Regions from separate parts of the Arthrobacter sp. yr096 genome, predicted to be linked through region 1. Evidence: riboswitches for the same ligand, from Rfam matches in the RefSeq annotation. Region 1 holds a riboswitch; each other region holds the start of a gene.
What was found. A riboswitch is a leader RNA that binds a small molecule or an ion and turns the genes downstream of it on or off. The one in region 1 is predicted to bind cyclic di-AMP.

Region 1 (10,325 bases):
CCGCCTGAACATCCGTTCCAGCCAAGTGGGCGCAGTCGCCCTCCCGCGCAGGCACCGGCGCACCAACGCCGAGCGCCTCGAGCAGGCGGCCATCGAGCTGAAGGATCCGTTCTTCGACACCTTCCTGACCAGCGAGTGCCTATTCCGGAACCTGCCCACTACGCTTACAAAATTGTTCGAGCGGCCCGGCGGTTTCTGCCACGTGGTCGCCTACCCCCAGCCGGAGGATTAATACATGTTCAGCCTGACCGTCCGACGCCACTTCATGATCGCCCACAGCCTTCCCCGCGAGGCTTTCGGCCCAGCCCAAGGCCTGCACGGCGCCACGTTCGTAGCCGAGGTCACCTTCCGCCGCCCAAATGTTAACGACGACGCGATCGTCCTGGACATCGGTGCCGCCGGCGGCATCCTAGAGGAAGTACTCGCCGACCTGAACTACAAGAACCTGGACGAACACCCCGCCTTCAAGGGCAAACTCTCCACCACGGAGGCACTTGCCAAGCACATTGCCGACGCCATGGCCACCCGGATCCAGGACACCGCCGACGGACCGGCACTCAGCGGCATCGACGTCGTCCTCCGTGAAAACCCCGACGCGTGGGCAGGCTACTCGCTGGAACTCCCGGTCAAGTAAACCCGGTCAAGTAAGTGCAGATCCGATTCCTGGTCCCCGGTAATGTCCGGCACGGCTCCGGCGGGAACAAGTACAACGCCAAGCTCGCCGAGCATCTGACCGCCTTGGGTGCGGACGTCGAGACGGTAATCGTCGACGGCGATTGGCCTGTTGGCAGCCACACGGACAGGCAACGTTTCGCTGACATGCTCGACGGCGGCACAACAGTAATTGCCGATGGGCTGGTAGCGAGTGGGGCTCCGGACGAGATCTCCGGCGCGATCAATGCCGGTACCCAGGTGTGGATCCTTTCGCACATGGCGTTGGCGGACCACCCCGATCTTGAGGCAAAGGCGTTGGCTGCCGCCACGGGAATCATCTGCCCAAGCGCCCATGCAGCGGCTGAGCTTGAGACGAGGCATGGGACGCAGAGGATGGTCATCGCCGCGCCCGGGGCCGACAAGGCAAACCTCGCCGAGGGATCGCAACCACAGCATATAGTCGCCGTCGCGGCGTTGCTTCCCAACAAGAGCCAACTCGAACTCGTGGAGTGCCTGGCCACCCTGCAGGACGTGGAATGGTCCGCTGCCCTCATCGGCTCGGAGAACGCTGACGCGAGGTACGCAGCGGAGGTGAGGGCCGCCGTCGAGCATTACGGGCTGGAGAACCGCATCAAGGTGACAGGTGAGCTAACCGGCCCAACCATCGAAGCGCAGTGGCACAAAGCGGACCTCAGTGTCCTTCTCTCGCGCTCCGAGAGTTTCGGCATGGTGGTCACGGAGTCGTTGGCTCATGGCGTCCCGGTGCTCGTGCGGCAGGGGACCGGTGCCGTGGAAGCCCTCGGCCACACAGAGGCCGGCGCCGCGCTGGACCTGACGCAGGAAGGTGCCCTGACCGACTCACTCAAGCGTTGGCTCACCGACCCCACCCTGCAAGAGCTCTGGCGCAGCAACGCCCTCCGAGCCCGCGAACACCTCCAAGGCTGGGACACCACTGCTGCCACTGTCCTGAAGGCCCTGGCCACACCGGACGCAGGCTAAACCACAAAGTTTGCCGTAGCAGTAGTCGAGCAACCAGAGGGATCGAACGGGGGATCCCACTCCAGCTCGGCCGTCGTCTTTGCCAGTGGTGTGGAGGACCCCGTGAGGTAGACCGTTACTTCCATGGTTTTTGTGCCGTGGGCAATCCACAGGGGGTTGTCGGCCACCGCGGCGTGGCGCTTGGTGTCAGTGTCCGGGGTGTACACGCACGATTCCTGACCCGGACAGTTGACGGTGTACTCCAGGTTTTCCCACGACGTGCCGAGCCGGGAAAAATCGATACTCACGTCAGTTCGGCGAAGCATCGAGTCACAGGCTTGCTGTCCGCATCCCGTCACCGTGCCGGCAACCACCACGCCAGCAAGACAAAGTGCTCCCCACGATTTTTCGAGCATGGGCCAGTCTAAGCTCAGCCGCCGGCCGCGTGGGCAAAACGGTCGGAACTAGCCCGAACCGTACGGCCGCGTGATGGCCTCGAGAAAATGCCCGTCAGGATCACAGAAGTACATTCCGCGGCCGCCGTCATTGCGCTTGAACTGCTGCGCGCGGGAACGGGCAGGCGTAATGCTGTGGTGCGATCGCCCCTGCCGACTCCAGCAAGTCCAAGGTGACCCCGTTGTCCAACGGCACGGTGACGAACGACCACATGGCTTGCGGCCTCGGAAGCCCCAGGATGCGGGCCAGGAATTCGGCGGAACGTGTTTGTCCGTGGGGTAGACGATGGAGTGGTTGAACGAGACTGGCATTGCTACTCCCACAAAGAAGAGGATCAGGCCGGGCGATTACCCCCGCCGGGGACCCGGTGTGAGGCGAAGAACTCCTTGAGCAGGGCTGAGCATTCTTCCTCCCGCACGCCCGCGTAGACCTCCACCCAGTGGTTGAGGCGGCGCTCGCGGAGGATGTCGAACACGGACCCCACCGCTCCCGCTTTCTCGTCCCACGCGCCAAAAACGACGCGCGGAATCCGGGCCAGGACTATGGCTCCGGCACACATGGCACACGGCTCCAGAGTGACCACCAGCGTGCAGTCCTCAAGCCGCCAACCGTCACCGTCCGATCCCGCCTCCGCCGCGCGCTGGCGCAGCGAAGCAGCCGCTTGACGAATGGCCACTACCTCAGCGTGGGCCGTCGGGTCCCCGTGCGCTTCGCGTTCGTTGCGTCCGGAACCCAGCACGCCGCCGTCGGGCCCCAAGACGACCGCGCCGATCGGTACGTCGTCCGTTTTCAGCGCCAACCGGGCCTCGTCCAGGGCAAGGCCCATCCAGGCCATGTGGTCTGCGTGATACGGCTCGGTGGCGCTCATGTCTCAATGATAGTTTTGGGGGATGCGCACACTCGTCGTGGACCACCCGCTGGTCGCTCACAAGCTCACCGTTCTGCGGGATAAGAACACCCCTTCACCGGTCTTCCGGCAACTTACTGAAGAACTCGTGACCCTCCTGGCTTATGAAGCCACTCGCGAGGTCAAGACGCAGCCAGTTGAGATCGAGACCCCTGTCACCAAGACCATCGGTACGGCCTTCACCAAGCCCACGCCGCTGGTAGTCCCCATCCTGCGCGCCGGGCTGGGCATGCTTGAGGGCATGACCAAACTGGTACCCACAGCAGAGGTCGGTTTCCTGGGCATGGCCCGCGACGAGGAAACCCTGGACATCATCACCTACGCCGAACGCCTCCCCGAGGACCTCACCGGCCGCCAGATCTTTGTCCTGGACCCCATGCTCGCCACAGGCGGCACCCTGCGCGAAGCCATCAAGTTCCTCTTCAAGCGCGGCGCGTCGGATGTCACCTGCATCTGCTTGCTGGCTGCTCCGGAAGGACTGGCCAAGCTGGAAGAGGAGCTCGCGGACGCCAACGTGAAGGTTGTCCTGGCTTCCATTGACGAGAAGCTCAACGAGAAGTCGTACATCGTGCCCGGGTTGGGCGATGCCGGGGACCGCCTCTACGGCGTGGCAGGCTAAAGGGAGACCCCTACCGGTTTCTGCCGCGCGCCGCTAGCCTGTGGCGCATGGACTGGAAACTTGAACTGGTGTTTGTCCCTGTGTCCGACGTCGATCGCGCGAAGGACTTCTACGTCAACAAGGTTGGTTTCAACGCCGATTTCGATGAACGTCCCATGGACGGCATCCGCTTTGTGCAGTTGACTCCGCCGGGTTCAGCCTGCTCCATCGCCATTGGCGAGGGCTTGTCGGACGCCCCTCCGGGCTCCGCCCCAAGCCTCCAAGTGGTGGTGGCAGACATCAACAAGGCACATGAGCAGCTCAAGGCCAACGGCGTGGACGTCAGCGACGTCGATGTCCAGGACTGGGGCCACTTTGTGTACTTCGCGGACCCTGACGGCAACAAATGGGCGGTCCAGTACCTGCCGCAGCGCCCCAATGGCTGAGTAACACTTAGCCGTTACCCTGACAGCGTGCGGCAGGATGGAACCATGAGCCATCCTGCCGACCACGCCGAACACACCCTCCCGACAGAGACGCCGACGCTGACCGCCCGCGCCATCCTCTTCGACATGGACGGCACACTGGTTGATTCCACTGCGATCGTGGAGCAGGTTTGGTCCGAGTTCGCTGACCGCTACGGCTTGGACATCCAGGAGATTCTCCGGACCTCGCATGGCGTCCGTTCCGGCGACACGGTGCGCCGTTACGCTCCGGTGGGGGCCGACGTCGTTGCTTTGACTGCTGAGCTGGATGCCATGGAACGCACGCGGACAGACGGCGTGATAGCGATTCCCGGCGCGGCAGCGCTGCTGACCGCGCTGCCGGATGACGCCATCGCATTGGTCACCTCTGCCGACCGCGTACTCGCCGGCATCCGTATGCAGGCCGCTGGACTTCCCATGCCTGCCACGGCAGTCACCTCCGAGGCCGTTACCCTTGGCAAACCCCACCCGGAGGGGTACCTCAAGGCGGCCGCGATGCTGGGAGTTGACGCGTCCGACGTCGTGGTTTTCGAAGATGCCCCCGCCGGTATCGCTGCGGCGCGCGCCGCCGGAATGCGGACCGTGGTGGTTGGCGACGCCGGCCACCTCGAGGACGGCATGTGGCGGATCCCGGACTACTCGGCAGTCACGGTTGCCGCTGTTAAAGACGACGACGGCGGTCACCTCCTGACGCTCACCCTGTAACGCATTCCGGCGGGCACCGTCCGGCGTCACAGCTGCTGTCCGGCTGTACCGTTCCGTACTGTTCCATGCGGTGAACCGGGAGTAGGCTGTGCGCATGTCTGCGATGCCGGAGGCGTACGGTGCTGCATTGGGGCGGGCCATGGTGCACGCCGGTGATTGGCTGGCGTCGGTGCCTACTCGTTCAGTCCGTCCTTCTTCCGACGCCGATCAGGTGGCCAGGAGCATGCCGCCGAAGCTCCCTGACGAAGCCACTGATGCCGCCGAAGTAGTTGACCAGCTCGCTGCGCTGGCCGAGCCCGGCCTCATGGCGATCCAGTCGGGGCGCTTCTTTGGCTGGGTCATGGGCGGAACCTTGCCTGCCGCCATGGCCGCCGATTGGCTGGTCTCCGCCTGGGACCAGAACACCGGGCTCCGCTTCGCCACTCCGGCGGCGGCCGCCATCGAGGAATCTGCCGCCTCCTGGCTGCTGGACCTTCTGCACCTTCCGGCAACCGCGGACGTTGGATTCACCACGGGTGCCACCACGGCCAATTTCGTAGGCCTCGCAGCGGGACGACAGTACTTGATGGATGAGGCGGGTTGGGACCTGCAGGCCATGGGGCTCTCCGGTGCTCCCAGAATCACCACTTTCGCGGGGCGGGAACGGCACGCGGCCGTGGATCTGGCGCTCCGGTATCTGGGGCTCGGGGCCTGCGTACCCGTGGCTGCCGACGACGAAGGCCGGATTATTCCCGACGCACTGGCCGAAGCCATGGAGCAGCAGCCCGGGCCATCGTTGGTGTGCCTGCAAGCGGGCAACCTGCACTCCGGAGCGTTTGATCCCATGACGGAAGCCATTGCTGTGGCCCACCAGCGCGGCGCCTGGGTCCACGTGGACGGCGCTTTTGGCTTGTGGGCAGCCGTCAGCCCGACACTCAGGGAGCGGTTGGCAGGAGTGGAGGAAGCCGACTCCTGGGCCACGGATGCCCACAAAACCCTGAATGTCCCCTACGACTGCGGATTGGCCATCGTCTCAAGCCCTGAGGCACTCAGAAGGGCCTTCAGCATTCACACCAGTTACTTCATTGCAACGGATGCCGGGCCCGGGGACCCCTTTGAGAAGGTTCCTGAATTGTCCCGCCGTGCCCGCGGCATTCCCGTCTGGGCGGCCCTCCGGCAGTTGGGCCGCAACGGAGTGATTGCCATGGTGGAGCGGCTCGCTGCAAATGCCAGGGCACTGGCGGAGGGACTCGCCGCGATTCCCGGCGTCGAGGTTCTTAATGACGTCGTGTTCACACAGGTTTCCGTGAGCTTTGGCAGTGACGACCGGACCCACCGCGTCACGCAACGGCTGATGGCCGAAGGCGCTGTGTGGATGTCAGGCTCGTCCTGGCGCGGCCGGGAAATCCTCCGGATCTCGGTGAGCAACTGGACCACGGACGCCGGGGACGTTGCCGCGTCCATTGCTGCAGTCCGGCGGGCGTTCGAGGCAGAGCCGGAGGCATAGCCGTACGCCGTCGGGAGGGCTACTGCGCTCTTGCCTTCTGCAAGTACGCCATCAGACCAGCCAAGTCTTCAGAACTCCAGGGCAGGTCGGAGCTGATAGCCTGCTGGTTCTCCTGCCAGGCTGCCCGGGCGGCCACCTTGGTGTCTTCTCCGGAATGGAACATTGAGCCTGTTTCCTCCCAGGAACGTACCCATTCCTGCACCGCCGGATCGCTCACGGGAGTGCCGGCGCCGACGAGTAAAAGACCTTCATTCACCAAGGCTTCCCATTGCCTTTTTGCTTCCTCAATTCTCTCAACGCCCAGTTGTTCAGGGGTTGGCATAACTGGAGCGTCCAGACGCTCCAGGAGATCGTCCAAGCGATCTTGCAGGGCTTGGATTTGTTGGGCGTGCTGTTGAACGTGACGCAGCTGCCGGTCCAACAAGCTGCGCATTGATGCAAGGTCGTCGTCCCCGGACCCTCCCAACGCTTCCCCAATCCCGGCAAGGGGAATCCCCAACATCTGCAGTGCCCTGATCCGGTAGAGGCGCCGGACGTCGGCCTCGCCATACCTCCGATGGCCGGAAGGCGTCCGCCCGCTTGCTGACAGCAAGCCGATGTCGTCGTAATGATGAAGCGTCCGTACGCTGACCCCGCAGGCTCGTGCGAGTTCGCCAACACTCCACAGCCCGCTCCTGGTTGATCCCATGGGCACAACGCTAGATCCTCACGTGGCGTCAGGTGCAAGAGTCCTTCGAAACGCCAGGTATCCCAGCAAGTGGGCGGCGAGTGAAGCGCCAACCACCGCGGACCCCTCAAGCCAGCGGTCCGGCGTCGTGATGAACGGCAGGAGGATCAGCGCCCCGGAGCTGAGCAAAAGCGTGGTGAAGAACGTGAGGAATCCTGCGCGGTGGGGTCCAACGCGGCGGAGTCCTACCGCCCAGGTGGTGAACCCCAGGGCAACGAGGTTCGCCAGGAGAGGATCCACCACGGTGCGGGCCAGCAGGAAGACCACGGCGTAGGCCAACGTCCACGCCAGAGCCTGGGAGAGACGCCGGCCCAGTCCGCCTCGCCGGGCAGGAGCTTCCACCGCGAGTTCTCCGCGCAGCTCAGCGATGGGAACACGGCCAAGGTGGCGGGTCAGGCGAGCCATGCCGCGCAGGTCGGCAAGCGCGGTTCGTACGACGTCGACGCCTGAGTCAGGGTTGTCGGTCCAGTCGACGGGAACCTCGTGGACGCGCAGACCACAGCGTTCCGCGATCACCAGGAGTTCGGTGTCGAAAAACCAGCCGTCATCCTTCGTGTAGGGCAGGATGCGCTGGGCAACGTCCGCGCGGATGGCCTTAAAGCCGCATTGGGCATCGGAGAAGCGTGCTCCCGTGACAGCCCGCAGCAGGAAGTTGAAGCTGCGTGACACGAAACCGCGCAGAGGACTGCGGCTTACGCGCGAAGTCCGTGCCAGGCGCGTGCCGATGGCCAGGTCCGAATGGCCGGAAATCAATGGTGCCAGGAGCGGTGCCAAAGCCGCGAGATCTGTGGACAGGTCCGATTCCATGTAGGCAAGCACCGGTGAGGGCGAGGACTCCCAGACGTGGCGGAGGGCGTTCCCGCGTCCGCTTGCCTGGAACCGAACCACCACCAGCTCGGGAAACTCGCGGGCCAGGCGTTCTGCGATCCTCAGTGTGCTGTCGGTGCTGGCGTTGTCCGCCACTGTGATCCGGAAAGTGTGCGGGAAGGTGTCCGTCAGATAACCGTGCAGCCGGCGCAGGTTGCGTTCCAAAGAGACTTCGTCGTTGTAAACGGGAACAGTGACGTCAAGAACCGGAACCACGCCCTTGGTGTCAATGGGCAGCCGCCGGGTCTGCCGGTGCACAGCCGGCCCATCGTGCAGGTGTTCCAGCTGGGGAGTGGGCAACGCCGAGCCTCGCAAGCGCGCCGAATGGGTCTTTCGTGGCAAAGCGCTGGTGGTTGGATCTGTGAGCGTCATGCTTCCAGAATGGCGCCGCCGAATATGAGTGCTTTAGGCGGAAGCTGTGACCCCACTGTGAACCCGGGGGAGCGCCTGTGAAACACGTGAAAGCCGCGCCGGTTCCCACGATCCGCTCCAGTAAACACTGGTGCGAACGGCGGAATCCGGCGCGGCAATCAAACAGTCTGGCTTAGTACCAGTTGTTGGCCAAGTGGAAGGCCAGGGCGGCCGACGGGGATCCGTAGCGTTCCTTGATGTAGTTCAGGCCCCACTTGATCTGGGTCTGGTAGTTGGTCTGCCAGTCAGCACCGGCCGTGGCCATCTTCGAAGCAGGCAGGGACTGGACAATGCCGTACGCACCGCTGGAAGCGTTCGTGGCAGTGGTCTTCCAGTTGGATTCCTTCTCCCACAGCGTGTTCAGCGCGGTCATTTCGGCCGCGCTCCAGCCGTAGTTGCCCAGGATGCTGGCGGCGTAAGCCTTGGCAGCGGCGGGATCGTCAACGGCTTTGGGGGCGGCGGCAGCAGCTGCAGCTTCCGCAGCGGCGGCGGCAGCAGCGGCGTCGGCGGCTTGCTTGGCAGCAGCGTCAGCGGCAGCCTTCTCTGCAGCAGCCTGATCCGCGGCGGCCTTTTCGGCAGCAGCCTTTTCGGCGGCGGCCTGGTCAGCGGCAGCCTTCTCAGCTGCGGCTTTGTCTGCAGCGGCCTTCTCAGCGGCAGCCTTGTCGGCCGTAGCCTTCGCGGCTGCAGCCCGGTCAGCTGCGCTCTTTTCGGCGGCAGCATCCGTGGCAGCGGAGCGGGTGTTGCTGACCTGCGCGGCCGCCTGGGTCTCAGCGACCCGGCTGGCTTCGGGGAGGTTCAAAGCGGCGTTGGCGGCCGTTCCCAGCGATGCAACACCCAGTGCGGCGGCAACAACACCGGCGACAACCGACATGCGGTGGCCGGACTTACCCTGGCGGGCGGCGTTCTTGAGGATGGCCTGCGACTTGGTCAGCGGTGCGTTGTGTTCATCGCGGTGACGCGCGGAAGGGCGCGTCTGATCGTTAAATTCAGACATGTGTGGTTACCTCTCAGCGCCTGCGGAGTTAGCTGTCGGGTTCGGATGAGGTCATCCGGCCGCGCATCAAGCTGCGGCTTCACCCCAAGGGCCGGCAAAAAATGCCTTGGCCCGGAGACTCTGGGTCCCCCGTCTCTGCCTCGAATGAGAACGGAACTCCGGGAAGTGGCAGAGCTCGGCGCATCCCGGGTGTGGGCCCGTTAGGGGAGACCCACCCTTTCGACGGTACAGGAGGATTCCGCGGAAGTCACATTTAGGTAACAGAGATCACGATGCCGGTGAGTCGTCTTGCCGGATTCCTTATACGCGTTCGGTGCTGACTGCGGGGAGTCGAAGGGCGAACTCGGTGCGCCCTGGCCGGGACGTTACCTCCACGTTGCCGCCGTGCGCCTCCACGATGGATTCCACAATGGACAGGCCTAAACCAGACGTCCCCTCAGACCCTGATCTCGCGGCGTCGGCCCTGGCAAACCGGGAGAAGATCCGGCCCTGGAAATCCTCCGGAATGCCGGGTCCGTTGTCCGTCACGGTCACCACTGCACTGCCGTCGGCTGAGAGCATGACTCCGGTGACCACAGTGGTGCCGGCGTCGGTGTGTTTGCGCGCATTGGACAGCAGATTGGCCAGCACCTGGTGGAGTTGCGTTGCATCGCCACGAACGGTGATGGGTTCATCCGGAAGCTGGAGCTGCCAAATGTGGTCCGGCGCCATGACTTTCTCGTCACTGACGGTTTCGATCACCAGCTGGGTCAGGTCCACATCCGTGACCTTCACTGGTTGACCCTCATCGAGCCTTGCCAACAGCAGAAGGTCCTCCACCAGCGTGGTCATGCGTTCGGATTGGCTTTGGACCCGCGCCAAGGATTTCCTGCCGTCTTCGGTGAAGTTTTCCGTCATCCGCAACAGTTCCGTGTAGCCGCGGATGGCGGTCAACGGCGTCCTGAGTTCGTGCGACGCATCCGCCACGAACTGCCGGACCTTGGTTTCGCTTTCCTGCCTGGCCTCCAGAGCACTGGAGACATTGTTCAGCATTTGGTTCAAGGCATGGCCCACACTG
Region 2 (10,325 bases), on a different contig from region 1:
CTGGCCAGCCACGCATTGACCAGCCACAGCCACTGCTCCTGCCGGGGCAGGGTGAGCCATTCAAGAGACGGCGGCTGCACCCAGGTGGAGTTGTCGACGTCCAGGCGCAACAGCCCTGCCATGGCACACAGCTCAAGGAGGACAGCCGTCTCATGCGCGCCCAAACGGATGGATTCGGCCAGGCGCCGCAGCTCGCGCACGCCTACGCCGCCGCTCCTGAGCGTAGCGAGGGGCTGTTCCCGCACCGCGAACAGCAGTTCACCGGTCAGTCGCAGGATCTCGGCAATAGCGCCCATGGCGGCGTTGCGGCGCAGGGCGGCACTCGTGTGTCCGAGCTCAGGAACGGGTGGGGCCAGCGTGAAGTCATCCACTATTGCGCCGCCACGCAGGGCGAGCCCCACGCTGTGTGGCAGTTCAACATGGCCGGCGTCCAGGGGAACCAGCAGGCCGCGCGCCAGCAGCCAGTCGATGGGTCCGACGTCGTTGCTCTCGTGGGTGACGGACGCCCGCCGCTGGGCTTGGGGTACTGCGCCCATGGCCCAGCTGCCGAACTTATCCAGCAGTCCAATGGTCCGTTCCGGTGCCGACGCCAGGATGGTGCGCAGGTTTTCGGGAGTGGACGTCCAGCGTTGGAGTGCCAAGGCGGCATCCATCGGCGTGCTGGCGGGGTGGATGCCGGCGCCGCTCTGATGGAGTTCAGCCACCAGTTGTACTACCCGCTGGGCGAAGGCCGGCTGCAGCCTGACCAGTTCCGTATAGCTCCTGCCGAGGCCGGCCGGGTAGATGCCGATGACGTCCTTGAGGCTGCCCACTGGAAGGTAAAAGCGCTGACGGGACGACGTAGCGGGGGAACCCGCGGGTGGATCAGCCCGGTGTATCAGCGCCAATTCCTGCAGCTTGGCCAGGATCGGGTCCAACGCCGACAGGGTGGATCCTGCAATGACCTTCTTCAGCCCGGCCGCAGAAATGCTGTGGCCGGTATCCGCGTTGGTACACAGATGGAGTGTCTCCAGGACCTGCATTTCCGGCTTGTTCAGGCGTTCCAGGGCCCGCTGGACACTGACGCGGGCGCTCGCCCGGGCAGCCAAAGCTGCAAAGTCCGGTGCCATGGGGGAGATGAGGTCCGGTCGCGCGGCAAACAAAGCCCGCAGCGAATTGTCGCTGCGCGCTTCCAGTTCCTTGCTGAGCGCGCGAATAAGGGACATCAATCCAACGTTACCGCCCCGCGGCCGCTCGTGCCTGTCCGTGGGGCGGGTGGTTACTGCCGGCGGCGCTGGCGGATGGCGTCCAGCACCAGGATTGCCGCGAGCATGAAGGCGACGGGCAGGCCGTAGAGAGCTGTGGAGGTAACCCAGACCGGCGTTGCGCCGCCGCTGAGGGCAACCACCATGACCGCCGCAACTGCGGCCAACGACACGGCGGCGATGACGGCGGCAATGATCATGAGGGGGCGGCGGTAACCCGGGGAAGTCATGCCCACAACGCTAGCAGCAGCACCCGAAGGGGATGCACGGCTGGCCGCTGGTGTGCTTCGGGTACTGCGTGGTGGCGACAAAGCGGGAATAGGGGGTCCGGCAGGATAACCTTGAAGGAACAGACCAACACGGACCGGGCTGTCACTCTCGATCCCGCAGAACCCTGCGGATGCGGTGACCGGCCCGACGTGTCTCCCACAGCAAGAACGAAGAAGGTTGATTACGTGCCTACCGGCAAGGTCAAGTGGTATGACAAGGAAAAAGGCTTCGGATTCCTCGCGGCTGAGGACGGCCAGGAAGTATTCCTGCCCAAAACGTCCCTGCCCGCAGGAGTAACGGAGCTCAAAGCTGGGACCCGCGTGGAGTTCGGCGTGGCCGATGGCCGCCGCGGAGCCCAGGCGCTGGGGTTGCGTGTCCTGGAAAAGACGCCGTCCATCGCCAAAGCCAAGCGCATGAACGCCAAGGACCTGGCACCCATGGTGCAGGACCTGGTGACCGTACTGGATAACCTCTCCGGTTCGCTGTCCTCCGGCAAGTACCCCGACGGAAACAAGGCCAAGGCCATCAGCATGGCGCTGCGCAAGGTTGCCGACGAGCTGGAAGCCTAGGACCATGACATCGGAATCCGCACAGGACACAAAGGCCGGAAGGGACGCGCAGGCCGGCCCTGACGCTGCCCAGGCTCCTGAAAACGGGGGAATCCCCGCGCGGAAGCCGGTGGCGGCCAAGTCGCGCGCCGGCTTGCCCGTGTGGCGCACCGGTAAGCCGGACGCCTTCCTCGCGGCCGCCGTCGACGTTGCCAGGGAAGCAGTTGAAGGCATCGCCAACCCGGGCGAAGTCGGGGCGCACCTCGGCGCCAAATCGGAGGGTGATCGCGTGGTCACCCATCTCTTCGAGTCCAGGCTTGCCGGCTACGGCGGCTGGCAGTGGTACGCCGTGGTGACGCGCAATTCACGCTCCAAAATCGTGACAGTGAGCGAGCTCGGCCTGCTCCCGTCCGAAGAATCGATCCTGGCCCCGGAATGGGTGCCGTGGGCCAAGCGAGTCCGTCCCGAGGATGAAACACCTTTGGTGGAGGAGACGGTCGGGGACGTCACGGAAGAGTCCGTGCAGGCCGCCGAAGACGAGGCCACCGAGCCCGCTGGGTCAGAGGATGATGAAGAAGCCGAAGAAAGCGATGACGCTGACCAGACCGGGGCTAAGTAGCAGCCCTCCGGTTGCATCGGTCCGGCGGCCGGCGTCGTAATCCGCCACGCAGCTTAAACGGCGTCGGCGCCGTTCGGAGAAATACCCGAACGACGCCGACCCAAACCACGCGCGGAAGCCGCGCCCGGCGCTACTTCTTCAGTTCGCCCACCACGTAGTCGATGCTGGCAAGCAGAGCGGAAACGTCGTCCGGCTCGATGGCCACAAACGTTGCGATGCGCAGTTGGTTACGGCCAAGCTTGCGGTAAGGCTCGGTATCCACCACACCGTTGGCGCGCAGGACCTTTGCGATGGCCGCGGCGTCAATGGAGTCATCAAAGTCAATGGTGGCAATGACGTTGGAGCGGTCCTCGGCCTTGGCAACGAACGGCGTTGCGTACTCCGAAGCCTCAGCCCAGGAGTAGATCCGGTTGGCGGAGTCTGCCGTGCGCTTGCTCGCGAAGTCCAGCCCGCCATTGCTGTTGAGCCACTGCACCTGGGCGTCCAGCGTTACCAGCGTGGACAGCGAAGGCGTGTTGTACGTCTGGTTCAGTTTGGAGTTGTCGATTGCGGTCTGCAGATCCAGGAAGTCCGGAATCCAGCGGCCACTTGCCTTGACGCGTGCAGCGCGTTCCAGCGCGGCAGGGGAGAAGAGGCCAAGCCACAGGCCGCCATCGGAGGCGAAGTTCTTCTGCGGAGCGAAGTAGTAGACGTCCGACTCCGCAACGTCCACGTCCAGACCACCGGCCGCTGAGGTGGCGTCCACCAGGACGAGGGAGCCTTCGTCAGCACCCTGGACCCGCTTCACGGGAGCGGCTACGCCAGTTGACGTTTCGTTCTGGGGCCAGGCGTAAACGTCAACACCGGCTTCGGCCTGCGCCACCGGGCGGGTGCCGGGCTCGGCTTTGATGATGGAGGACGCGTCCAGGAACGGTGCCTTGTTGGTGGCGGCGGCAAACTTCGAACCAAACTCGCCGAAGGAAAGGTGCTGTGCCTTCTTTTCCACCAGGCCGAATGCGGCGACGTCCCAGAAAGCGGTGGATCCCCCGACGCCCAGGACTACCTCGTAGCCTTCGGGAGCACGGAAGAACTCGCTGAGTCCTTCACGGACCGAACCCACCAGGTTCTTGACGGGAGCCTGGCGGTGGGAAGTGCCGAGAATAGTGGACGATGCTGCAGACAGCGCCTCGATCTGTTCCGGGCGAACCTTGGACGGTCCAGCGCCGAAGCGTCCGTCCTTGGGCAGGAGATCGGCGGGAATGGTGATGCTGTTGTCGCTCACGTGGCGCTCCAATGGGTGTCGGCTAGAGATGGGAGGTGGCATGGGGCATCAACTGCCCCTTCGACACCCCAATTCTGCCTGACACGGCCCGCGCGCAGGAACCTGCGGCCTTCATAGTCCGCTACGTGGAACGTCTCCGCTCAGGATACGAACCATATGCGACCGGAATTATCCAGAGTAATTCCAAATAAGCTAGGCTGGGGGTTGGCGTTCATGGGGCGGCGGTGCACACCGGCCTCCCCGGCAGAGGACGCTGTACGGTGGAGATTACGCAAGGAACTGCGTTCGAGGAGAGCTGAGCTGGATGACGGATCTGATCGATACCACTGAGATGTATCTTCGGACCATTTTGGAGCTTGAAGAAGAGAACATTGTGGCACTCAGGGCCCGCATCGCCGAGCGCCTGCGCCACTCCGGCCCCACAGTCTCGCAGACCATCGGACGCATGGAACGCGACGGCCTGGTGATCGTCTCGAACGATCGACACCTGGAATTGACTGAGGTTGGGCGGAAGCGCGCCACCGAGGTCATGCGTAAGCACCGCCTCGCCGAGCGCCTGCTGGCTGACGTGATCGGACTGGACTGGGCCTATGTCCACGATGAAGCGTGTCGCTGGGAGCACGTGATGAGCGAGCGGGTGGAGCGCCGGCTGTATGAACTCCTGGAGCACCCCACTGAATCTCCTTACGGCAACCCCATCCCGGGACTGGAAGCCCTCGGTGGCCTTGCCAGCCAGCCGTTTCCCCGGCTGGACGTCAACCTGCTGCAGGCCATGGAAGGCTATGCCACCGATTCCCGCGTGGCGGTCACCCGCCTGGCGGAACCCATCCAGGTGGAACCTGAACTCCTCACCCAATTGGATGAAGGCGGAATCCGGCCCGGCGCCTCGGTTTCGCTGGAACGCGTGGGGGAGTACATCTCCGTGCGGGTTCCCGGCATCGAAGGTGCTTTGGAGCTGCCTCCCGAGGTAGCTGCCCACGTCTTCGTCTCTGTTGGCTGACGGGTTTCCGGCTTACCCCTACTGCCGCGTCGTGGCATATCTCACTTTTGCGCCCTTGGCGCGCGTGTGACCTGCGGTTTTCCGCAAATGATGATAAGGGCCTCTCAGTACATCCGCGTTTCTGTTGATAACGAATTTATTACTAAGGGCTTTAATCCCCTATAGTTATCTACTAGCGCCGATACCAAAGCGTTACCTGATCCGGAGCCGAGCTCTGCCAGCGGATCAGGTGTGTCATCCACCACTGGCAGAGGCGGGGGAACCACAAGCGGCTGTCTAAAGAAGCAGCCTTGGGGTGAAGTCCGCAGCAGAAGTGCCCACTTACGCTAGTCCCTCCTGGGATACCTGTGTGTCGTGAGCGCCTCGTGCGGACCGGGTCTTTGAACTCTCTGACCCGAATCCGACAGCTAACTTCGCAGGCTTTTTAGAGAGGAACAGAGTTTGACATCGCAGAACGTCAGGGGCCGCCGCCGCGCGTCCGGCCCCGCTGCTGAGCTGCGGCCAGCCCGCGTCGTATCGGAGATCCGGCCACGCGACACCGAACGCCAGGTGCGCCGCCGTAAGAGCCCGTTGCGCCAGGTAGCCGACTTCGCCGCAGCCAGTGGTGTAGGGCAGAAGGCCGGAGTTGCGCTTGCCGCCACCGGGCTCGCCCTGACTGTCGGTCTGCCGGCCACGAGCCCCGTTATGGCCACTTCTGAACTGGGCCAGACCGAATCCGCTCTTGCGGTCACCGGTGGCAGCCAGCCCGAGGTTTCCGCGGCTGCATCGGCCAAAATCGACTTCAGCCGTGCCGCGGTGGCTACTGCCGCAGATCCCGACGGCAAGCTGAAGCAGCTGCTCAGCGCGCAGTCCGCGGGCAGCATTCAGCGGGCATCATCGGCAGGCACCATGGCCAGCCCCCTTGACACGCTGACCACGGCTTCACCCTTTGGCTACCGCGTCAGCCCCCTCACCGGCGGTGCCGGGGACTTCCACCGTGGCCAGGACTTCGTTGCCCAGTGCGGCACGGCCGTCCATGCAGCCGCCAGCGGAAAAGTCACCTTTGCGGGATGGCACGAGTACGGCGGAGGCAACCGCGTGGTGGTAGACCACGGCAACGGCCTGGAGACCACGTACAACCACCTGTCGTCCTTCACCGTCAAGGTGGGCCAGACTGTCAGCCGTGGCGATACCGTCGCGCTGAGCGGCACCACGGGCGCTTCCACCGGCTGCCACCTCCACTTTGAGGTCCAGGTCAACGGCGAAGTTGTCGATCCCATGGGCTGGCTCTAAGCCAGTTGATGGTTGTCTCTCGCATTCGTGACACACCCCGTGACCTGAATGTGACATTCGCGTCCAACTGTTGTACCGTACAAAGCGCATCGGCTTTTTAGGGGGCCGGTGCACTTGAGTGGATTGCCTAGCTCTGCCACCGCTCAAGGTCCGTTCGCATAAATCGTCTGGCAGGGGCGGGGGAACCACTTCTGGTCTTCGAAAGAAGGCCTTGGGGTTAAGTCGCAAAGCTTCCTTGAAGCAGCGCGGCCGGATGACTCCCATCCGAATCCGACAGCTCACCTCGCAGGCATTGGGAGAGGCTACCTACGTGTCATCACGCACTACCCCTGCGCGCCACCGCGCTGAATCGGTTCGTACGAACCCCTTGAACACTCTGTCCAAGGCTGTTTCATCAAACGCCGGTACCGTTGGCCGTCAGGCCGTCGTTCTGGCAGCAGCCTCAGGCCTCGTCCTCAGCGTTGGTTTGCCCGCACAGGCAGCCGACACCGACGTCTCCAAGTCGGAAGCCTCCAGCACCCAGCAGATGGTCACCACCGCCGTCGTCACCGCGGAGCCCACAGCCACCGTTTCCTTTGAGAGCCCCGTCGTGGCTACCAAGGAAGCCCCCAAGGTTGTCCAGCGTGCATCGCAGACCACCCAGCGGTCCACGGCTAACGGCACGCAGGAAACCGCAGGCGCTGTTACAGCGAAGTCCTCCGAAGCCAAGGATTCTGCAGCAAGCGCCGCAGCTTCCGGCCTCGCTGCCATCGCTTACACCGGCATCGGCCACCCGTACGTTTGGGGCGGCACCACACCCAACGGCTGGGATTGCTCCGGCTTCACGCAGTGGGTCTACGCCCAGGCCGGCATCAGCATCCCCCGCGTCAACGCCTGGACGGCGATGAAGCCCACCAGCACGCCTGCCCCCGGTGACCTGGTCATGCAGAACGGCGGAGCCCACGTGGGAATCTACGTCGGCAACGGCATGATGATCAGCGCTTTGAACCCCAGCCAGGGCACGCTCCTGCACTCGGCGGCCTCCACGGGCACGTCCTCCTTCTTCACCCTCCGCTAGAAACTATCCGGTTCGAGGTTCGCCAGCATGCCCCCCAAGTGCTGGCGCACCGATCAGCCGCGTGTACCCCAACTGCACGCGGATACGAAAAGAGAAAATCATGACCAGTGCACACAAGGTTGCACGGCATCGCGCTGAGGCTCCCAAGACCAGCTCGCTTGCCGTCATTGCCAAGGCCGTCAGCGACAACGCCGGTGGCGTTGGCCGCCAGGCTGCAGTTATTGCCGCAGCTTCGGGCCTGGTTCTGACCGGTTCCGTAGCCGCCAACGCTGCGGACACCAACGTGGACCGCGAATCCACGTCCACCACAGCGCTGGACGTTCAGTCGGTAGTCCAGTCCACCATCGCCGCGGATTCCACGGTTGCCATTTCTTACGAGCGCCCCGTGGTTACCACGGTGGAAGCCCCGGCTCCCGTGGTGAAGAAGGCAGCTGCCAAGGTTGAAACCACTAAGGCAGCGGAGAGCACGGCGACCGCCGGCAACGCGACTCTTGCCGTCAACACCGCAGCCCCGGCAGCCAAAGCCCCCGCAGCCTCCAGCGGCCTCGGCGCAGCAATTGCCGCCGCCGCCTACGCCCAGCTCGGCGTAACCCAGGACTGCACCATGCTGGTGACCAACTCCCTGGCCGCCGTCGGCATCAACTTCCACGACTGGCCGGCCGGCTACCTCTCCCTCGGCCGTACGGTCAGTGCAGCAGAAGCGCAGCCCGGTGACCTCGCCTACTACGCCAATGGTGGTTTGGCCGGACAGGCTCACATCGCTGTTTACGTCGGCAACGGCATGGCAGTCCACGGTGGATGGAACGGATCCACCACGGCACTGTTCAGCGTAAACGTCGGCTCCGGCCCGGTTTTCATTCGAGTCAACGGCTGATTCAACACTTTCAGAAACACCCCGCAGGCTGATGCCGGCGGGGTGTTCTGCTTTAACCACGCATGAACACTTGCCGACACTGTGAGCGAAACGACAGAAAAATTCGTTGATACGGCATACAAGTGCTTACCCTTATGGTGTCGATCCACAGCCCGTACAAGCAGAGGGCAGCCGGCCCTCGTGCCCCTGACGGGTGCGGCCGTGAAGAGGTACGTGCATGCGCACACTCGTTCTGAATGCTGGATATGAACCGCTAGCGGTAATAACATTCCGCCGGGCGCTGGTCCTTGTGCTGACTGGGAAAGCAAGCGTAGTGGCCGAAGGCGACGAGCCTGTCGTCGGGCCACAGGAGATTCTCGGACGACCATCCGTGATCCTCCTTAACCGCTACATCCGCCCCAGGTACAACAGGATTACAGCCGTGAGTCGCCGCGGAGTGCTTCGCCGCGACGGTCACCGCTGCGCCTACTGCGGGAAAACAGCCCACACCATAGACCACGTCCACCCCAAATCCAGGGGCGGCGCGGATTCCTGGGAAAACCTGGTTGCGGCGTGCTTGAAATGCAACAACGCCAAGAGCGACCATACGTTGGCTGAAATGGGTTGGAAACTCCGTTTCAAGCCAGGCGTGCCCCAGGGAACCATGTGGCAGATCAAAGAACTCGAGAAACCTGCGCCGGACTGGGACCCGTTCCTTTTGCCGGAATCCGCCGCCTGATCGATTTCTGCTGAGCCCCGGATGCCCGGGTAATCTGGGCGGATGGAGTTCAACGCCGTCATTCTGGCGGGTGGCCGGGCCACCCGCCTCGGTGGCGTGCCCAAGCCATCGCTGATGTACGACGGCGCCACGCTCCTTTCGCATGCCCTTCAGGCAGTCCGGGGTGCCTCAGCGGTAGTCGTTGTGGGGCCAAGGTCACTGGACGAGCCGTTGCCGCAAGGCGTTCTGCAGGCGCGGGAGGACCCGCCCTTCGCGGGGCCGGCCGCTGCGATTGCGGCGGGAATGGCTGCGCTGAAGGCCGGCGGTCCGGGCGCTCCATGGACGCTGGTCCTGGCCTGCGACATGCCTCATGCCTCCCGGGGAGTGGCGCTTCTGAGGGACGCACTTGCAGTACACCCTGGCAGCGAGGGGGCCATGGCGGTTTCCGTGGATGGGCGCAAGCAGCCGCTCCTGGGGGCCTACAGTACGGCTGCCCTGGAACGGGAAGTGGCCGTAGCTTCAGAAGGTTCCGGGTTAACGAACTCTTCAGTGTTCCGGCTGCTTGCTAGGCTGAACGTGCTGGACGTAGCTGTCCCCGCAGGCTCCACGGATGATGTGGATACGTGGGAAGACGCTGCGGCCCTGGGCATTGACTACGAGTTGGAGGCGGACGTGAAGAGCCAGGAAGAGACACTCGAGGAATGGTGCCGCACACTGCTGCAGGCCTTCGAGCTTGAGGGCGTTGGCGTGGACGTCAACCAGGTCCTGGCCGTGGCGGGAGTCGCTGCGCATTCGGTAGTGCGGCCCGCGGCGCCGCTGACCACGTTCATCGCCGGATATGCCGCCGGCATGGCGCGCGGCATCGGCCAGGCAAGCGATGATGCGTCCATGAATGCTGCCTTGGAACTGGCCCGCAAAGTTGCCAAGGACTACGCGGAGAATGGGACTGACGCCGAATGACGGAGGCCCCCGGCAAGGGCGGCCACCACGCGGCACACACGTGGCATGAGGCCCGGGAGCGTGCGTTTGAGGTTGCCACACCCATTCCGCCGGGCCCGGTGCAGCTCAGCGCAGCGGTGGGCCGCACCTTGGCGTCGGACGCAGTGGCGGCGCAGGACATGCCCCACTATGCCTCCTCTGCCATGGACGGCTGGGCCGTCAACGGCAGCGGTCCGTGGATTCTCAGTGAGCCCGGGCAGCGCCTCGCACCGCACCAAGCCAGTCCCATTGTTACCGGCGGGCTGATACCTCCCGGAGCCAAGGCCGTTCTGCGCAGTGAAAGCGGCACTATCACTACGGACGACGACGGCCTGCCGGTCCTTGCGCTGGGTGGCGCCGCCAAGCCAGGGGAGCCCCGCAACGGACAACACATCCGCAGGGCTGCCGAAGAGGCCGCTGAAGGGGAGGTGCTGCTCAAAGCCGGCACAGTGTTGAACCCGGCGCACATTGCGTTGGCAGCGCTTGCCGGCCTGGATCATCTGGA
Region 3 (10,325 bases), on a different contig from region 1:
CTGCGTGCCGCCTCACGGGGAGGCACGTTGATCTGGCCGGCGATGGCGGCCTTGTTCAGCATTTCTTCCAGAAGCGCTTCAGCATCGGCCACGATTGCTGGGCGGCTTTCCGGCCTGATGTTGCCGAACATGACCAGATAAAGATGGGGTTGGCTCAGTCCGAACTGGACGTGGTTATCCCACATCCGCCGGACATCTTCCAAGGGCTCCCCGGACGGTGCAAAGTCACGCTCACCCGCCACATACTCTTCAAAGCCGGCTGACACGACGGCGTCGAACAGCCCTTCTTTGTCGCCAAAGTGGTGGTAGAGCGTAGGCGCCGTGACCCCGGCAAGCTTGGTGATCTGGCGCGTTGAGACCGCTGACCCCTCCGAATTCGCCAGCAATTCAGCAGCTGCGCGAAGCAACCGAATTTTGGGCGGAAGCTGGTCATCGAAACTCATAACCGCTACCCTAGCACCTATAGCGTTGCTATATGAAGTGGCTCACAACAGAATTTTGTAGGCTATTTTTCGAGGCTCCCGGTGCCGTCGCCGGCGGGTCTGAACCAACAAGCAGGAACAGAGGATTCAGTGCAGAATTTCCAAGGAGTAGGGGTAAGCCCTGGCCGCATCATTGGTTCTGTCCGCCAAATGCCCAAGCCGGTGAGCGAACCGCCGTCGGGCGAGCGGTTGGGCGCGGACGTGAGTCCGGAAGACGCCGTCGCGCGCCTGAAAGCTGCCGCGCAATCCGTCCACGACGAACTTAAGGGCCGCGCAGATACTGCCTCCGGCGACGGTAAGGCCGTCCTTGAGGCCACTGCCCTCATGGCCAAGGACACCATGCTCCTGAAATCGGCGGCCAAGCTCATCAACGCCGGTTCCTCTGCTGAGCGGGCCATCTGGGAAGCCGGCGCCTCCGTCTCCGAAATGCTGCACAACCTGGGCGGCTACATGGCAGAGCGCGCCACCGACGTCCTGGATGTCCGCGCCCGCATTGTGGCCGAGCTCCGTGGCGTCCCTGCCCCTGGTATTCCTGCCTCGGACACGCCGTTCATCCTGGTGGCCGAGGACCTCGCGCCCGCCGATACTGCAACGCTGAATCCCGCCGTGGTGCTGGCCTTGGTGACGTCCGGTGGCGGCCCGCAGTCCCACACAGCGATCATCGCCCGTTCGCTCGGTTTGCCGGCCGTGGTTGCCGCGCACGGCGTTGATGACCTTGCCGATGCGTCCGAAGTTTACGTCGATGGCGCGGCTGGTTTCGTCGCTGTAGCGCCATCCGACGAGCAGCGCGCAGCCGCCAAAGCCTGGGCCGAAACCTCCGCGACACTCGCGGAATTCGACGGAAACGGCACGACGGCGGATGGTCACCTTGTGCCGCTCCTCGCCAACGTCGGTGGAGCCAAGGACGCCGTGGCAGCTGCCGCTTTGGGCGCCCAGGGTGTTGGCCTGTTCCGCACCGAGTTCTGCTTCCTGGAGCGCGATACCGAGCCCTCCGTGGATGAGCAGGCCGCAGCCTACAAGGCCGTGTTCGATGCGTTCCCGGGCAAGAAGGTTGTCCTCCGCACCTTGGATGCCGGCGCCGACAAGCCCCTCCCCTTCCTTACCGACGCCACGGAGCCCAACCCCGCCCTGGGTGTTCGCGGCTACCGCACCGACTTCACCACTCCAGGTGTGCTGGAGCGCCAACTCGAAGCCATTGCACGGGCAGATTCAGAATCCGAGGCCGATGTGTGGGTCATGGCACCCATGATCTCCACGGCTGCCGAGGCGGGACGCTTCGCCTCACTCTGCGCCGCTGCCGGTATCAAGACACCCGGTGTCATGGTGGAAGTTCCTTCCGCTGCCCTGACCTCCGCCACGGTGCTTCGCGAGGTCGGGTTCGCTTCGTTGGGAACCAACGACCTCACCCAGTACGCCATGGCCGCAGACCGCCAGCTGGGCCCCCTCGCCGAACTCAACACACCCTGGCAGCCCGCCGTCCTCCGGCTCGTGCAGCTCACCGTGGAAGGCGCGGCGCAGGAGGGCTCCGGCCGCGAAGGCGACCCCAAGCCCGTGGGCGTCTGCGGTGAGGCAGCTGCGGACCCCGCCCTCGCCGTCGTCCTGACCGGGCTGGGTGTCACCACACTGTCCATGACAGCGCGCTCCTTGGCCGCCGTCGGGACCGTGCTGAAAACCGTCACGCTGGAGCAGGCGCAGGAACTGGCTACTCTGGCGCTCTCCGCTCCCAGCGCCCTTGAGGCCCGCGATTGGGTGCGCGCCAAACTCCCCGTGCTCGAAGAACTCGGCCTCTAACTTTTCGCTTCCGACTTTTAGGAGAAATCCATGCCCGAACGCACAGCCACCATCGCCAGCCGCTCCGGCCTGCATGCCCGCCCCGCAGCCTTGTTCGCCGAGGCAGCCGGCGAGCAGCCTGTGGAGGTCACCATTTCCATGCAGGGCGAACCTGCCGATGACGCGCTCGACGCCGCCAGCATCCTTTCGCTCATGACCCTCGGTGCCGCCAAGGGCGACGTCGTTGTGCTGCGGGCAGAGGGCGACGGCGCCGAGGCTGCGCTGGACGCACTGGTGAAGCTCCTGGAGACGGACCTGGACGCGGAGTAACGGCCTCACCAATTCGCTGGTTCCCTGCCAGCGGTGCCGTGCGCACGGCATGTTCTGCAGGGAACCCCCGAATCGGGGTGAGCCACAGGCTAGGCTTCTGCCATGGCATTGATAGCTCCCCGCGTCACGGCCGGCCTCCCCGCCGACGACGCCCGGAATCTGGCGCGCTCCCTTGAGGACAGCAACGACATCACTGTGTTCGTGGATGGCACCGTCCACCGCCTGCCCGATCAGGCGAGGAACGCCGTCGTCGACCTCCTTGCGAGACTGGGGAGGGGCGAAACCGTGACGGTCAGCAGCGTGGAGGAAATGCTCACTACGTCGCAGGCCGCGGAACTCGCGGGCATTTCTCACACGTACCTGCGCAATATGACCGACCGCGGTGAAATCCCCGTGGAGTACCGCGGTACGCATCGCCGGATCCGGCAGGCCGCCATCATGGCGTGGCTGGAAACGCAGAAGAAGAAACAGGACGAAGAAACCTTCAGGGATGACGCGAACGCCGGCTAAAAGTTTCGGAGTGATAAGGATCAAGCAACGATCCCACGCAACGGGCCAGCACCCCTTAAGGCCGGGGTTACGCTTGATCGGTGGGCAATTTCAAAGGGTGGCATATCGTGGCCGGGTTGGCCGCTATGGCCCTTGCCGCACCCTTGGGCTCTGCCATGGGATTGAACTTCGTGGCAACCTTCATGTTCGCGTGCACGGTGTTCGTGGCCGTGGCCATGTGGACGGAATCGAGAATTGCCCGACGCCGGGACGCAGCTGAAGCGGCCTCCGCACCTGATGCTTCACACCCGGCAGCGGACCCCACGGAATCAGACGACGCGACCAGGGAATAGCCCTCCCGGAACTGCCGCCATGCTGTTCAATAGCGGTATGGCTTCAACTTCCCCCTCTACCGTTTGGCCCGTGGTTCATGAGGAGCGACGTGCCCTTATCCGGGATCTGGAGCCGTTGGAGCCGGCCCAATGGCAAACACCATCCCTGTGTGCGGGCTGGGACATCCATGATGTCCTGGCCCATGTGATCGACAGCGCCAAAACCACCCGTGTTGGTTTCCTGCGCCGGATGATCGCGGCCCGGATGGACTTCGACCGCGACAACGCCGTGGGGGTGGAGCGTGAAAAAGCCGGGGACCCGGGGAAGACCCTGACGCAATTCCGTGCTGTTCTTTCCCGGACGTCCGGACCTCCGGCGGGACTTGCCACGCGTTTGGTTGAAGCGTTCGTTCATGGAGAGGACATTCGCCGCCCCTTGGGCATACGTCGCGACTACCCCGCCGAGCACGTAGCCACCGCCCTCGGCTACCAAATGCGGACCACCACCAAGATGGGTGGGGGCAAGGAGATCGCGGAGGGCTGGCGCCTGATTGCCACGGATACTGCCTTCGACCATGGGGACGGTCCGGCTGTTGAAGGTCCCGCCATGTCGCTGCTGCTCGCGGTGTCCGGCCGGCCGGTACTCGAGAGCGAACTGAGCGGCCCCGGCGCCGCGGTGTTCCTGCAGCGGAAACTCTGATGAAAACGCGGAGGAAACCGGCTGCGCTGCTGTCAGACGACGTCGAAGTATTGGGCTTGAAGGGCCGGATTGTTTGGAGCAAGGGGACGCCTTTTCCTGCCCCTGGGGCTGATCACGGCACCGAGCCCGCATATGTGCTCATTCACGGCATCGGGGTCTCCCACCGATACCTGGCCCGGCTGCATTCTGTCCTTGCGGCGAGCGCACCCACGTATTCCCTGGACCTTCCGGGCTTCGCGGGCACTCCCAAGCCTGGCCACCAGCTCTCTGCCGAGGACTATGGTGCGTTCATTGCGGAGGCCCTCGCGTCCCGCGGCATCGATTCCTACGTTCTGGTGGGCCACTCCATGGGTGTGCAGTTTGCCATCGAAGCGGCCTTGCATGCGCCGGAACGGGCCAGGCAACTGGTGTTGATGGGCCCGGTTGTTGATTCACGGCACAAGAACGTCATGCGCCAGTCGCTTGCCCTGACGCTGGACGGGCTGCTCCGCGAGAGTCCCTCGTCCAATTGGTTGGTCATCACCGACTACCTCCGGTGCGGACCTCGCTGGTACTTCACCGAACTGCCGGTGATGATGACGTACCCCACGGAAAAACGCCTGGCTGGAATCAGGGTCCCGGTGCTGGTTTTGCGGGGAAGCCGCGACAATGTGGCGGGCCCGGAGTGGTCCCTTCGGCTGTCCCGGGCAGTCCCACAGGGGCGATTGGTGGAGATCCCGGGGGTGGGGCACGTGGCACAGCATATGCGTCCGAACGCAGTTGCGGATGCCATCCGGAGCTTCGTGACCGCGACGTCGCTCCACGGCTAGGCGGCCTTGATGGGTTGGCGGGTCCCGGCTAGGCTGACGAAGCAAGCGCATTAGTAAGTTTGCTTACGAAAGGGCTGATCATGACCACCAAGGACCCCCAGGACGAGCAGGGCTTCGGAGTGACCGGCGCTACCGGGCCGTTCGGTGCCGCACCGACACCCCCGGCCGACACGGGCGGCGTCAACGCCGATCCCGAATTGCGCCAGGATGAGGACCAGGACCCCGCCGCGTCCGCCAATCCCGATCCCCTCGACGGAAATGTCACAGGGCTGGAACCCGGAGGCGGAGTACCTCCAGGAGAAACTCCTCCTGCCGAGGGCAGCATGAGCAGCGACCAAGGGCACGGGGAGTAAACCCGTTGCCAACCGGCTAGGGCAGCCTCAAGATCTCCCCGAGGTCATAGTCCATCGGTTCCTCCAGCTGCGAATACGTGCAACTCCCCGGCGTCCGGTCCGGCCGCCACCTGCGGAACTGCGTGGTGTGCCGGAACCGGTCGCCCTCCATGTAGTCGTAGGCAACCTCGATCACCAGCTCGGGGCGCAGCGGCACGAAGGAGAAGTCCTTGCCCCCGCTCCACCGGCTTTGGGCACCGGGCATCCTGGAACCGCCTGCACCATCGGCCTGACTGGCCCACTCGCCCCACGGGTGCTCACTGAGGTCCACCTGATAGGGCTCAAGCTCTGCCACCAAGGCCTCCCGCTTGGCCATGGGGAATGAAGCCACCACCCCCACGTGGTGCAGTCGTCCGCCGTCGTCATGGAGGCCGAGCAGCATGGATCCCACCACTTTCGCGGTCTTATGCCAGCGGAAGCCGGCCACCACGCAGTCCGCCGTGCGCTCGTGCTTGGTCTTGAACATCACGCGCTTGTTCGGCTGGTATGTCCCCTCCAGCGGCTTTGACAGCACCCCGTCCAGTCCAGCGCCTTCGAGTTGCACGAACCACTCCTGCGCGCGTTCAAGGTCAGTCACCGCCGGGGTCACGTAGACGGGCGGCTCTGCCTTGGCGAGTGCGCGTTCCAAGATGGCGCGGCGTTCAGAGAAGGGCCGGTCCATGAGGTTGTCATCGCCCAGCGCAAGGATGTCAAAGGCAACCATGGAAGCAGGGGTCTTCTCGGCGAGCATCCTGACCCGGCTGTCCGCGGGATGGATCCGCTGCTGGAGCACCTCAAATTCCAACCTGTTTTCCTGGATCAGGACAATCTCGCCGTCGATCACGCACTTGTCCGGAAGATTCTTCCTCAGCGCCTCCACCAGCTCGGGAAAGTATCGGGTCATCGGCTTCTCATTGCGGCTGCCCAGGATGATTTCGTCGCCATCTTTGAAGACGATGGTCCTGAATCCGTCCCATTTGGGTTCATAGTGCCCAACGTCGGGGATGGCGGGCACCGATTTGGCGAGCATGGGCGAGACGGGCGGCATCACTGGCAGGTCCATAGGACCTGTCTACCTGCCGGTGCACGCCGAAGCTAGTCTTAGGCGATGGATATCTTGGCCGTGTTGGCGGCCGTACTTGGCGTCCCGGCCCTTCTGGCCGGCCTCTGGTACTGGATCGCGCGCCAGAACAGCCGCGGGGTTCGGCGCGCCGCGGCGGGCGGCATGCTGGGAATTGCGGATGAGATCTTCCGGCCCGAAACCCACCAAGCGCACCAGATCCAGAAGATCCAGCACGAGCTCCCGGCTCCAGCTCCGGCCCCGAAGCCTAAGCGATAGGCGCCCCTCACTGAGGCAGGCCTACCGCCCGTTACATTAATGTGACTTTACTTTCCGGCTCATGTACGGTCGTAGGGCGACCCGAATCTCCGCTGGGCCGCTTCCGGATTGACGCCGAGCTCTGCCGCAATCCGGGATCCGCCAGACCCGCGGCAGAGACGGGGGACCCAGAGTTCCCGGGCTTGTTTTCCACAAGTCCTTGGGGTGAAGCCGCCTTGTGCGGCCGGACGGCCTCGTCCGAACCCGACAGCTAACCTCGAAGGCGTTGAGAGGCAACCACCATGTCCCCAACCATGGATCAGCCGCGCCGCGACCACACCGAACGCGAGCGCACCAAGCCAACCGGACGCCGTCGGGCCCAACCCAGCGGATCCCCCATCAGCGCACCCACAGAGTCTGCCGGGCCGGAATCAAGCACGACGCCGGAACCCGCCACTGCGGCCATCCCCACCGTTGCGGCGCCCACCACGCGCGCGGCCGTTCGCGCGGCCGAGCGGGAGCGGGCGGCACGAGCCGTGATCGAGCCCGCGGAGCCGGCAACGGCAGCGATACCCACAGTGCACGTCCCACAGACAGTTCAGTCCGCGCAGACAGTGCACGCCCCACAGACAGTTCAGTCCGCGCAGGCCGCCGCTCCGAAATCGACCACGCCTGGACCGCCCACCTCTGCCATCCCAGTGGTGCAGGCCGCTCCGGCGCCTGCCTCCCCCGAGCCGGCCACCGCAGCCATTCCGGTAGTAGCCGCCCGCGAGGAACAGACGCCCGTCACTCCGTCACCCGCGCCTACGACGCCTCCGTCTCCCCGCGGCAAGTCCGCGGCGCAGGTTGCCGCAGCCGCAACGGCCTCGGCATCCCTTGCCAGCCGTAAGGACCTCCGGAATCAATCGACCCCGCCCGCTGCTGCCAAGTCAGCCCTGGGCGGATCCACGCTTGGCCGGGAACCGAAGACAGTCCTGCTGAAGGCCGCATCCGTCAAGCACATGAGCCAGCGCATGGCCGTGGTGGCGGGTGCCCTCGGGCTGGTTCTGACGGCCGGAACGGTGGGCCAGGCCCTGGAACTTCCATTCTTCGGCCAGGAAACTCCTGCCCAGGAAGCCAGTGGCAGCAAGGCCGGCGAGGATCGCCAGTCGGCTTCAGCGTCCCCGGCTCCCCGGGCTTCCTACTCCACCGCGTCGGCGCCCTCACCGTCGGGGTCGGCGTCCTCCGAGGCTGGCCAACCGGCCACCGTACCTGAGGCACCCGCAGCAGTATCGCCGTCGTCGGTCCCGACACCCCGGATCTCATTGGCCGATCCGGTGTGGGTCCCCTCGGCGGTACCGTCCGCCGTTGCGGCCGTCCCTGGCGCAGCAACCCCGGCCCCGACCGTACCTGCGCCAGCGCCAAGCGACGTGCCGTCGGACACCATCACCACGCCGCCCACTACGCCGACGCCTACAACCACTCCCACGCCAACGGTCACTCCGACTCCAACTCCCACACCAACGGAGACAGCAACGTCCAAACCCCGGCCCACGGGCAACCCGAACGCCAGCACCACACCGCAGCCCACCGGGTCGGCCCTCCAGGAGCTCCTTGACGCGGCCAAGAAGGCCATCCAGTGAGCACGCGGATGCCCCGCACCACCACTCACGCAGGGTGGCACAGCCGGTACTGCAGCAGTAGCAGGACAGCCACGTTCCGACGCCGGCTGGGGCGTTGGAGTTGCCAACGTTTGAAGCGCTCGTAGGCTCCCTACAGACTCTTAAGGAGCGTGCAGAAGGAGGCAGGCACCCAGCGTGGGTGCCTGCCTCCTTCTTGTCCATGCGTCAGATCCGTGGCCGCCCCGCCCAGCGCCGCGCTTTCAGGGCCGCGTGCAGTTCGAGCCGGATGGCGCCACTCAATGGATCAGCGCCGATGAGTTGGCGGATACGGCCGAGCCGGTTGTAGATGCTGCTTCTGTGAAGGTGGAGCTTGGACGCGACGTCCTGCACTGAACTGTCGTTGTCGTACAGCAGTTCCAGCACCGGCAGAAGTTCCCCGTTCTTGTCCTGGCCCTCCAAAGTGCGGAAGTGCACAGATCCGGTATCGTCCCAGCCGCCCGGTGCCAGCAGCCGGTCGAAAAGTTGGTAGACGCCCACGGACCGGCTGTCCACAAGCTCCCCGAGCGGGCGGTCTACCGCCGCTGCCTGCGCTGCCACCTTCGATTGCCGGTACGCGCCTCCGAGCTGCCGGATGACCTGGAACGGTTCGCTGATACCCAGGATTATCCGGTCCACAGCTCTGCCGGCCCGCTTGGCGAGCTCCAGTTGATAGTGCACCAGAACCTGCGCGTGGTCCGCCCTCCCTCCGGATTCACGGAACAGGACCACCGAATGCGTCTCGGTTCCGGCGCTGAACAAGGCAGCATTGACACCGATGGTGGATTGCAGCGCCGCCGATCGATGGGTGAGGGTTGCGGCAATAGGATCGACGTCGGAACGCGCGCCGTCCGCGTCGAGGATGGTCACCAGCTGCCACGGCCCACGCCCCTGGATTTCCTTCCACCCGGCAACGGCAGCCACGGCGTTTGATTCTCCGCCGCAGGCCGAGAGGAACTCCTGCTCACGCCTCCGGCGGAACTCTGATTCTGCCGTATTGGAGTCAAGGAGCAAGCCCGCCAGCAGGTCCAGTTCGTCGCGCACGCCAGGCAATTCGGCGAGTATCGCCGTCGCGCTTTGCTCCTCAAGGTCCAGCTGCACCCACAAGTAGCCCACGCGGAAACCACGCACCAGCAGGGGAACGCACACGCGGCCCAACATGCCGAGTTCCTCATTGGCGGGGACCACCACCGGGCGCACCGCTGTGGCGATTCCGTGGGAGAGCTGCCAGACGCTGACATCGCTGGGGACGCGCTTGCTGAGCAGGAAGTTAACCCGGACGCGGTCGGCGTGCGACTGGTTGGAGCTGTAGGCCAGCAGGACGCCGTCGAGGTCTTCCAGCGACAGGCCCCGGCCCAGCTTCAGTGCCACGCGTTCAACGATCTGCTCCACGTCCTGCTGCATCCAGAAAGCGTACCAACAGCAGGCGACACCTGACGCTCCAGCTCTCGACAAATGTCGAGCCTCAGCCACGGAGACCCTTGAATTTCCGGGGTTTCCGCAGATGCAGGTGCCGGAATCCATGTCGCCTGCCTCACAGCCGGATTTATTCTGGAATCACAGCCCGCAACACATGTTCGGCCGAAGAGGCCGCTAACGATGGAGCCCACAGATGATCATCGGCGTCCCCAAAGAAATCAAGAACAACGAATTCCGCGTAGCCATCACGGCCGCAGGTGTCCACGAGTTCCGCACCCACGGACACACCGTTCTGGTTGAGCGCGGCGCGGGCCTCGGCTCGGGCATCACCGACGAGGAATACTCGATCGCCGGCGCTGAAATCGTCAACGAAGCAGACGATGTTTGGGGCCGTGCGGACATGGTCATGAAGGTCAAGGAACCCATCGCGGCCGAATACCACCGCTTCCGCAAGGGCCTCATCCTCTTCACGTACCTGCACCTCGCCGCGGAGCCCGAGCTCACCGCCGAGCTCATCAACTCCGGTGTCACGGCCATCGCTTACGAAACCGTGCAGGAAGGCCGCACCCTTCCGCTGCTCGCCCCGATGTCAGAGGTAGCAGGCCGCCTGTCCGTGGTAGTCGGCGCTTCCTCCCTGATGGCTCCGGCCGGCGGCAAGGGCGTCCTCC

Region 2: another riboswitch for cyclic di-AMP. It lies ahead of BMY91_RS07430 (M23 family metallopeptidase); the one in region 1 lies ahead of BMY91_RS19800 (aggregation-promoting factor C-terminal-like domain-containing protein).
Region 3: another riboswitch for cyclic di-AMP. It lies ahead of BMY91_RS23205 (hypothetical protein); the one in region 1 lies ahead of BMY91_RS19800 (aggregation-promoting factor C-terminal-like domain-containing protein).

The regions. Positions count from the first base shown of each region.
Region 1 covers NZ_FNYI01000009.1:107,973-118,297, reverse strand. The annotation lists gene BMY91_RS19860 (zinc-dependent alcohol dehydrogenase) at 1-232, shown strand, start outside; gene BMY91_RS19855 (6-pyruvoyl trahydropterin synthase family protein) at 236-634, shown strand; gene BMY91_RS19850 (glycosyltransferase family 4 protein) at 649-1,653, shown strand; gene BMY91_RS22985 (hypothetical protein) at 1,650-1,940, opposite strand; gene BMY91_RS19835 (nucleoside deaminase) at 2,423-2,956, opposite strand; gene upp (uracil phosphoribosyltransferase) at 2,979-3,614, shown strand; gene BMY91_RS19825 (glyoxalase superfamily protein) at 3,662-4,039, shown strand; gene BMY91_RS19820 (HAD-IA family hydrolase) at 4,085-4,783, shown strand; gene BMY91_RS19815 (pyridoxal phosphate-dependent decarboxylase family protein) at 4,878-6,269, shown strand; gene BMY91_RS19810 (MerR family transcriptional regulator) at 6,289-6,957, opposite strand; gene BMY91_RS19805 (glycosyltransferase) at 6,976-8,235, opposite strand; gene BMY91_RS19800 (aggregation-promoting factor C-terminal-like domain-containing protein) at 8,408-9,268, opposite strand; cyclic di-AMP (ydaO/yuaA leader) riboswitch at 9,272-9,459, opposite strand; gene BMY91_RS19795 (sensor histidine kinase) at 9,569-10,325, opposite strand, start outside.
Region 2 covers NZ_FNYI01000002.1:583,665-593,989, reverse strand. The annotation lists gene BMY91_RS07460 (helicase-associated domain-containing protein) at 1-1,205, opposite strand, end outside; gene BMY91_RS07455 (hypothetical protein) at 1,259-1,474, opposite strand; gene BMY91_RS07450 (cold-shock protein) at 1,700-2,083, shown strand; gene BMY91_RS07445 (DUF3027 domain-containing protein) at 2,088-2,681, shown strand; gene serC (phosphoserine transaminase) at 2,812-3,942, opposite strand; gene BMY91_RS07435 (iron-dependent transcriptional repressor DtxR) at 4,247-4,942, shown strand; cyclic di-AMP (ydaO/yuaA leader) riboswitch at 5,138-5,379, shown strand; gene BMY91_RS07430 (M23 family metallopeptidase) at 5,384-6,214, shown strand; cyclic di-AMP (ydaO/yuaA leader) riboswitch at 6,353-6,520, shown strand; gene BMY91_RS07425 (C40 family peptidase) at 6,525-7,271, shown strand; gene BMY91_RS07420 (NlpC/P60 family protein) at 7,372-8,145, shown strand; gene BMY91_RS07415 (HNH endonuclease) at 8,363-8,863, shown strand; gene BMY91_RS07410 (NTP transferase domain-containing protein) at 8,906-9,802, shown strand; gene BMY91_RS07405 (molybdopterin molybdotransferase MoeA) at 9,799-10,325, shown strand, end outside.
Region 3 covers NZ_FNYI01000007.1:97,401-107,725, reverse strand. The annotation lists gene BMY91_RS17730 (TetR/AcrR family transcriptional regulator) at 1-443, opposite strand, end outside; gene ptsP (phosphoenolpyruvate--protein phosphotransferase) at 573-2,273, shown strand; gene BMY91_RS17720 (HPr family phosphocarrier protein) at 2,304-2,582, shown strand; gene BMY91_RS17715 (helix-turn-helix domain-containing protein) at 2,685-3,092, shown strand; gene BMY91_RS17710 (hypothetical protein) at 3,173-3,424, shown strand; gene BMY91_RS17705 (maleylpyruvate isomerase family mycothiol-dependent enzyme) at 3,444-4,103, shown strand; gene BMY91_RS17700 (alpha/beta fold hydrolase) at 4,103-4,912, shown strand; gene BMY91_RS17695 (DUF6480 family protein) at 4,993-5,265, shown strand; gene BMY91_RS17690 (ATP-dependent DNA ligase) at 5,282-6,346, opposite strand; gene BMY91_RS17685 (hypothetical protein) at 6,392-6,622, shown strand; cyclic di-AMP (ydaO/yuaA leader) riboswitch at 6,752-6,901, shown strand; gene BMY91_RS23205 (hypothetical protein) at 6,904-8,223, shown strand; gene BMY91_RS17675 (PucR family transcriptional regulator) at 8,428-9,642, opposite strand; gene ald (alanine dehydrogenase) at 9,851-10,325, shown strand, end outside.